One region of the Arthrobacter sp. PL16 genome, then DNA from elsewhere that is predicted to be linked to it. Evidence: riboswitches for the same ligand, from Rfam matches in the RefSeq annotation. Region 1 holds a riboswitch; the other holds the start of a gene.

Evidence for each region. A riboswitch is a leader RNA that binds a small molecule or an ion and turns the genes downstream of it on or off. The one in region 1 is predicted to bind S-adenosylmethionine.
Region 2: another riboswitch for S-adenosylmethionine. It lies ahead of RCH21_RS12350 (bifunctional o-acetylhomoserine/o-acetylserine sulfhydrylase); the one in region 1 lies ahead of RCH21_RS03410 (ABC transporter substrate-binding protein).

What each region holds. Positions count from the first base shown of each region.
Region 1 is NZ_JAXCIC010000001.1:744,877-748,960, forward strand. Features, by position in the region: gene RCH21_RS03405 (ABC transporter permease) at 1-173, opposite strand, end outside; gene RCH21_RS03410 (ABC transporter substrate-binding protein) at 174-1,844, opposite strand; SAM riboswitch class IV at 1,985-2,113, opposite strand; gene RCH21_RS03415 (VOC family protein) at 2,323-2,748, opposite strand; gene RCH21_RS03420 (maleylpyruvate isomerase N-terminal domain-containing protein) at 2,893-3,549, shown strand; gene RCH21_RS03425 (hypothetical protein) at 4,077-4,084, shown strand, end outside.
Region 2 is NZ_JAXCIC010000005.1:299,199-303,282, forward strand. Features, by position in the region: gene RCH21_RS12340 (DUF1540 domain-containing protein) at 1-249, shown strand, start outside; gene RCH21_RS12345 (VOC family protein) at 320-961, opposite strand; SAM riboswitch class IV at 1,129-1,245, shown strand; gene RCH21_RS12350 (bifunctional o-acetylhomoserine/o-acetylserine sulfhydrylase) at 1,325-2,641, shown strand; gene metX (homoserine O-acetyltransferase MetX) at 2,648-3,787, shown strand; gene RCH21_RS12360 (hypothetical protein) at 3,914-4,084, shown strand, end outside.

The DNA of each region.
Region 1 (4,084 bases):
GCTCGGACCTGCGCCAGGGTCTCGGCGGTAGGCCTCGCGTCGGGTCCGCCGAGGATCAGGAGGGCCGTGTCCCCTGGGATCAGGTAGACCGCGAGGAAGGTCAGCGAGGCCGCGCCCCAGAGGACGCCGAGACCGACCAGCAGGCGCGTGAGGATGCGTCGGAGGACGGCCACCTACTCCGCCTTCCACGCGTAGGTCAGGACGGGCACCGGGTGGGACGTGTCGACGTCGACGTCCTGCACGGTGTTCGCGTAGGCGAACTGGCTCGGGTTTTCGTAGAGCGGCAGGCCGGGCACGATCTCGAGCAGCCGGTGCTGGGCCTTCGAGTACGCCTCTTCCGCCTCGGGCCCGTCGTCGGACTCGCGGGCTGTCAGCAGCAGGTCGTCCAGGGCCGGGTCGTTGACGTAGGACGAGTTCTGGCCGATCCGCTCACCGGTGATCTCCGAGGAGTGGTACCTGATGAACAGGACGTCGGTGGTGTTGGTGTGCCAGACGCCGGCGAGCGCGTCGAAGTCACCGGCATACCGCAGCTCGGTGAGTTGCGCCTGGGGGAGTTGGATGATCTGGAGATCGAAGCCGACCTTCCGGGCCTCGCCCTGGAGTTGGACCAGCAGGGGACTCGGCGTCGAACTCTCGACCGTCGGCACTTCGATGGTGAGTCGCTTGCCGTCCTTGGTGCGGAAGCCCTCGTCGTCCCTGGCCGACCAGCCGGCGTCGTCGAGGAGCTTGTTCGCCCGCTCCGGATCGTGGGTCAGCACGCCCTCGACGGTCGGGTCGTAGTATTTGCTCTCCCTGGAGAGGAAACTGTCGATCGGCGTATAGGTTCCGAAGCCGAGGCTTTCGGTGACGGCCTCGGTGTCGACGGCGGCTGCGAACGCCTGCCGGACCGCCAGGTCGTCGAAGGGGGCGCGGTTGAGGTTGAAGCTCAGGACGTAGGGGCTGCCGGTCCGTGGGAGGTTCTCATAGGTGAAGTCCGGGTCGGCCTGCACCGCTGCGGCGTTCTGCGGCGCGAGGTTCTCCGTGAGGTCGTACTGCCCTGACACCAGGGACTGGTGCCGGATGACCGGCTCGCTGACGAGTGTGACCTCGACGCCGTCGAGGTACGCCTCGCCGTCGCCCTCGAGCCACTCCGGCGCCCAGTCGTACCCTTCACGCTTCGAGTAGCTGATGCTCTGGCCCGGCTGGTAGTCCGCGACGGTGAACGGGCCCGTCCCGATCGGCTTCTGGCACAGCGTCTCGGGAGACTCCGCGATGGCCTTGCCCGAGTTCATGCCGAGCCACGACTGCGCGAGGGCGTAGAGGAAGGGGGTGTACGGGTAGTCGAGGTAGGCCTCGAAGGTGAATTCGTCGATGACCTTGCCGTCCACGTAGGGGGCTATGTATGCGGCGGCGAGCGGCGATTTCGTCGCCGGATCCCGCATGTGCTCGAGGTTCTGACCCAGGACCTCGGCATTCCAGGGAGATCCGTCGCTGAAGGTCACGCCCTGCTTGAGGTGGAAGGTGTAGGTCTTGCCGTCTTCCGAGATGTCCCAGGATTCCGCGAGGTACGGCGCGATGTCCCCGTTCTCGTCCAGCGTCACCACGTTGTCGTAGACCAGGCGCCCCAGGAACTGCTGCTGGGTAGCCGAGATGCCGTGGCCGTCGAGGCAGCCCGGTTCCGCCGAGATCGATACGTCCAGGATGCCGCCGCTCACGGGTTCACCGGTTGCTTCGGAGGTGGAGCTCGCCGGCCCCGCACATGAACTGAGGAGCGCGGCCAGGGCAACCGCGGATACCGCGGTGAGATTCCGGAAATACCGGAATTGCCTGGAATTCCGGGCAGGGGGAATTACGGATTCATTCAAGGGGAATTCCTTACAGCGGTCCGGCGCCGCGCAGGGCGGAATACGGAGAAGTGGAAAAGAATCAGCAGGGTGGGCGCATGGCGCGTAGGACTGCTAAGGGATGGTGCGGTGGGCGGTACAGCTCACGGTGTCTGCCTTTCGACGTGCTCTTGCCCGCACCGGACCGGCACTTGCGTGCCATGGCGGAGGCCGCTTCGTCATCCGAACCACCCAGGAACATGGGGTTGGTGTGCGGTCCAGTCGGAGCTTTGCGACCGCATCTCTTGAAGCTGGACCAACTATAGGCAGAACAGGGAGTTGTCCGGTCAATAAAAAGAAATATGACGATTATTGAGATATACGTCGGAACGAACAGGGGCGACCAGATGAATAACCTGCGGGAATTCTGGCGGGGGAGTCACTTCAGGTCCCGTTCCGGAAAGTCGTTCGCCGTGAGGTGACCTCTTCTCCGGCTGCTCCCTCGCACGTATGCCGAGCGTCAACCGAGAACGACGGCCCCGTTGTCGTCGATGCGCCAGCAGGGGTTGTGGGCGATCTCCCAGACGACGTCGTTGGGGTCGCGCACGAGGGCGTGGAAGATACCTCCGAAGGCACCCTTTCGAGGCTCCTTCAGCACCGTTGCGCCGGCATCGGCCATCGCCGCGACCACCTTCTGTACGTCGCCAGGGCTGCCGACGTTGTGGGACAGCGTCACTCCCGCTGGATCGGGCGCTTCATCACGTCCCACGTCCTCGGCGAACTTCTCGGCGAGGAACAGCCCCAGCAGCAGTCCAGGTGCTACCTGGTAGAAGATGATCTCGTCCGGTACGTCAAGGACCGGCGACCAACCCAGCTTGCGGTAGAACGACCGCGCCGCGTCGAGGTCACGCGTGGCAACGGTGATGAAGTGCAGCTGCTGGTCCATGGCGAGAGCATAGCCGCGTGCCGCTGAACGATTCGAAGCGTCTTGCCACGCTCGCTCAACAGGGGGACAGTAACCCACGGAAGGCACATGGGTTCCTGCGGAGTGATGGGATCGAATTGCTCGCGTAGCCGGATCGGAGGTTTCATGAGGAGTGTATCCAGCGCGATACTGTCTGCGTTCCTGGAGGCGGCCGAACGAGTCGAATCCGTACTCGACAGCACAGCTGTGGCGGAGCATTGGGAAGATCAGAGTGCTCTCGAGGGGTACACCGTTGCGGGCTTGGCCGGACACCTGGCGAGGGCTGTCCTCACGGTTGAGCAGTACGTCGATGCCCCGGCGCCGTCTGGAACTGTCGAGGCAACCGACGCGGCGGGATACCTCATCGCAGTGCTGGGTGACCATGATCCGGTCGACAGCGATTTCCATCGCGGGGTTCGTGCCCGCTCACATGATGCCTCCGCCGTGGGGGCTGCGGCTCTTGCACAGGACGTCGGGCGTGCGCGACGACGACTCCAGGAACACCTCGATGGATCGACCATGGATCGTCGGGTCGAAGTCCTGCAGGGTGTTGTGCTCACGGTCGAGGAGTATCTGAGGACACGACTGGTGGAACTGGTGGTGCACCTCGACGATCTTGCCGTGAGCGTTGGCGAGGAGAACAGGCAGGATCTTGCGCAGGACGCCTGCGAAGAGGCTGCGGTCGTCCTGATCCAAGTCGCCATGCGCCGGCATGGAGCGCTGGCCGTGATTCACGGTCTCGTGCGAAGGGAACGCCACCCGGAAGCTGTCCGCGCCTTCTGACGTTCATCCAGTCATCGTCCGGCGATGATTCAGATTCGATCACATCTGCGCAGTCAGTTGCACCTGGGAGGTGGAGGCCCAAGTCTGGAATTCTCGCCGTGATCATTGTGCGTCATTGAAAATTCCTTATGGCTCCTCGAGAAATGGCTCGGACATGGACGCCGCGTTTTGGCAGCAGTTTCACCGTAGTGAGCACGTCGATCAGTGAGTGGCCCAAGTTGTTCACCGCCGCACCACTACGGCGTCGCCCCTCCTCGGCGTACTCGAGGGGACTTTTGATTCCACCGGTCCGTTCTTGACTCGAAATTCCCCAGCGTGCCGACTATTCACGGTGAGGCGCGTTTCTGGGATGGACATGGTCCGGAATTTTCCGGTGTACAGCCAGCGGGCGCACCCCGAGTATCCAGCGGATGCAGCGTGAGTATTCTGCGGAGAAAAGGGAGTACACGTTACTGGTGACACCCTCTGGGGCGAAACATACGCTCTGCGACAAGGACATCCGCTGACATTACTGCGAGGGCACCCTCATGCGTCT
Region 2 (4,084 bases), on a different contig from region 1:
AACTGCTCGTTCAACCACGACGGCTGTACCGCCGTGGCCATCACCGTCTCCGGGAGCGAAGAACACGCCTCCTGCGCCACCTTCATCGACACGTCGATCAGTGGCGGCCTGCCCAAGATGCTCGCGCACGTCGGCGCATGCCAGCGCTCCGAATGCAGCTTCAACCACGACCTCCTGTGCACCGCGCCGGCGGTCAAGGTGGGGCCGGGCGCCGAAGCGGCAGATTGCCTGACGTACACACACGCCTGAACCACCGAACAGAGGAAAGGACCGGACATCAGTCCGGTCCCTTCCTTGTTCGGTGTCCGTAGCCGGACCGTCAGATCTCGATACGGCCCTCGTCGGTCTCGAAGGTCACGGACATGATGCCCGGGGTCCCGTTGGGGGCGATCCACTGGACCTCGACCCCATCGAGCGTCTCCTCGACGTCCGTGCCGAGCCATTCGGTGACGCGCTCGGAAGAGCCGGCGATGGTCAGGCAGTCGAGCTTGACGGATGCGGGCCGGGCCTTGGACGGGTGCAGGGATTCGGTGCCCTCGTCCCAGCGCAGCAGGTACGGGACCTGGGGATCCGCGATGAGGCCCTTGATGCCGATCTGCCGCCAGGTCAGTTCCTGGCCGTCGGGAAACTTGCGGTTGCCGGGAACGGCGCTGCGGCCGAGCCGTTCTTCGAAGGGGCCGAGATCCTCGACCGCGACGCACCAGCCCATCCAGCCTCCACCGGCCTCGGAGCGGGCACGCACGGCCTGGCCGAAGGGAGCCTTGTCCGACGCCGGGTGGTTCAGGGCCTCGACGACCTCGAGGTACTGGTCGTTCGCCAACGGGAAGATCATGTTGCGGGTACCGAAGCGCGGGTGGACACCACCCTTTACGGGGTCCATTCCGAGCTTGGCAGAGATCCGATCGGCCGTCGCAGCAAGTCCGTCGGGTTCGCAGGCATAAGAGACATGGTCCAGTCGCATGCGATTATCTTGGCACTTAGTGATGCACCTCTCGACTTAGGCAACCCTTACCCCCGATCGCTCCCTCATCCGCGCGTCAACCGGACCCTCCAGCGGTGAACCTGCGGTCACTTCATCCAGTGTCATACGGGTTGCCGGATCCGCCCGGATGCGTTTTCATGAATACAGGTCATGAGTGCCAGCACACAGCCCCGGCTTGCTGGCCGGCAACCCTCCAACCGCGGTGGGGTGCCCCGGGTGAAGACCAGGCTCGGCGCTGCATCGGCGCCGTGCAAGCGCGGGCTCCTGCGGGTCCGGTGTCCTGGAGCAGCAGTTACCGGCCGGAGCATCGGACAGGCGGGGCCCCTTCGAACAGGGAGCACCATGTCCAACGATTGGTCCTTTGAGACACGCCAGATCCACGCCGGCCAGGTCCCGGACGCAACCACGGGGGCGCGAGCGCTGCCCATCTACCAGACGTCGTCGTTCGTCTTCCCGAGCGCCGAGAGTGCCGCCAACAGGTTCGCCCTGGCGGAGCTCGCACCCATCTACACGCGTATCGGCAATCCCACCCAGGAGGCGGTGGAGACCAGGATCGCGAGCCTCGAGGGTGGCGTCGGCGCCCTCCTGCTCGCTTCCGGGCAGGCCGCCGAGACCTTCGCGATCCTGAACATCGCCGAGGCGGGCGATCACATCGTCGCCAGCCCCAGCCTGTACGGCGGCACGTACAACCTCTTCAAGCACACGCTGAAGAAGTTCGGGATCGAGACCACGTTCGTGGAGGATCCGGATGACCTCGAGCAGTGGAGGGCGGCCGTGCGGCCGAACACCAAGCTCTTCTTCGGCGAGGTCGTCTCCAACCCCCGGCAGGACGTCCTGGACCTCGAGGGCATCAGTGCCGTCGCCCACGAGCACGGCCTGCCCCTGATCGTGGACAACACACTGTCCACCCCGTACCTGATCCGGCCGATCGAATGGGGCGCGGACATCGTGGTGCACTCCGCCACGAAGTACCTCGGCGGGCACGGCACCGCGATCGCCGGTGTGATCGTCGATTCGGGCAACTTCGACTTCGCGCAGTACCCCGAGCGCTTCCCCGGCCTGAACACGCCGGACGAGAGCTACCACGGGCTCGTCTATGCGCGCGACCTGGGCGTCGGCAGCCCTCTGGGTGCCAACCTCGCCTACATCCTCAAGGCACGCGTGCAGCTGCTGCGCGACCTCGGCGCCTCGGTGTCCCCGTTCAACGCCTTCCTGATCGCGCAGGGACTGGAGACGCTCAGCCTCCGGGTGGAGCGTCACGTGCAGAACGCCCAGGCCGTGGCCGAATGGCTCGAAGGGCACGACGACGTCGAACGCGTCTCCTACGCCGGACTCGCCTCGAGCCCCTGGTACGAGCGGGGGCGCAAGTACGGCCCGAACGGCACGGGCGCGATCGTCAGCTTCGACATCGTCGGTGGAGTAGAGGCGGGCAAGCGGTTCGTGGACGGCCTCGAACTGCACTCCCACGTGGCGAACGTGGGCGATGTCCGCTCGCTCGTCATCCATCCGGCCTCGACGACCCACAGTCAGCTCGGCGCCGAGGCGCAGTTCACGGCCGGTGTGCGTCCGGGCCTCGTCCGGCTGTCGGTGGGACTCGAGAACATCACCGACATCCTCGCCGACCTGGACGCGGGCTTCCGCGCCGCCAAGGGAGCCTAACCTTTCGTGACCACCTACCCTCCTGCTCCGCTGTACCCGGGGAACGACGCCGGCCCCTCGGGGGACGGGCTCCTGCGCGTCGCCCCCATCGGTCCGCTGTTCCTCGAGACCGGGGGTGAGCTGCCGGACGTGCAGCTCGCCTTCGAGACGTGGGGCGAGCTGGACCGGGATGCCTCGAACGCCGTGCTGGTGCAGCATGCCCTCACCGGCAGTTCGCACGTCGCGCGGGGGGCATCGGAGGAGGAGGGCTGGTGGGACTCGCTGGTCGGTCCAGGACGGACCGTGGACACGGACCGCTTCTTCGTGGTGTCCATCAATATGGTGGGAGGCTGCTACGGCTCGACGGGGCCGGCCAGCCTCGCCCCCGACGGCGCTCCCTGGGGATCACGTTTCCCCTTCGTCACCATCCGCGACTCCGTCCGCGCCGAGGCCCTGCTCGCCGACCTGCTCGGTATCGAGCGCTGGCACTCGGTGCTCGGTGGATCGATGGGCGGCGCACGCGCGCTCGAATGGGCCCTGATGTATCCGGACCGCGTGGAGCGGTGCGCCGTCATCGCCTGCACTGCCGCCTCGTCGGCCGAACAGATAGCGTTCGCCCAGGCGCAGCTTCAGGCCATCCGGCTCGATCCCGCCTATCGCGGCGGCGACTACTACGACGGCCCGCTTCCGGAAGCGGGCCTCGGGTTGGCCCGCCGCATCGCGCACATCACCTACCGCTCCGAACGGGAGCTCGAGGCACGCTTCGGTCGGGCGGAGCAGGACGCCGAGCAGCCCTTCGGGGCCGTCCTGCCCTCCCACCGCGGCCGCTACCAGGTGGAGAGCTACCTCGACCACCAGGCCGAGAAACTGGTGGACCGATTCGATGCCAACAGCTATGTCATCCTGACCGAGGCGCTGATGAGCCATGACGCCGCCCGGGACCGGGGGAGCCTGGACGACGCCCTGGGAGCGGCGACGTCGAAGTTCTTCATTGCCGCCGTCGACACGGACCGGCTGTATTTCCCGGTGCAGTCCCGTCGGCTCGCGGAAGGGCTGCCGGGGAACGTCCCCCTCCACCTGATCACCTCGCCCGTGGGTCATGACGCGTTCCTGACCCAGATCCACCAGCTCGACGATCAGCTCAGGACGGCCTTCTTCTCGTCGTAGCAGGTACCGGTTGGGTTTCGTCCTGCGGGCACCTAGTCTGGAGCTAAGCCTGCTTACCGATTTCGCGCGGGCGCGTCCGAGGTCATCGCCTTGGACTCATCGACGGAAGACGAAGAGGAGCTGTTCATGGACCTGAGCACCATCGGCTGGAACCAGGAAGCACGCGACAAGATCCTGCTGGACTCCGACCGCGCCCTGCAGGGCGCCGTGAAGGAAGCCGTGGAGACGATGGACGGGAAGTCCCGCGACGAGGTCTACGAGTTCCTCTTCCAGAAGCTGCAGCCGCAATTCGTCGAT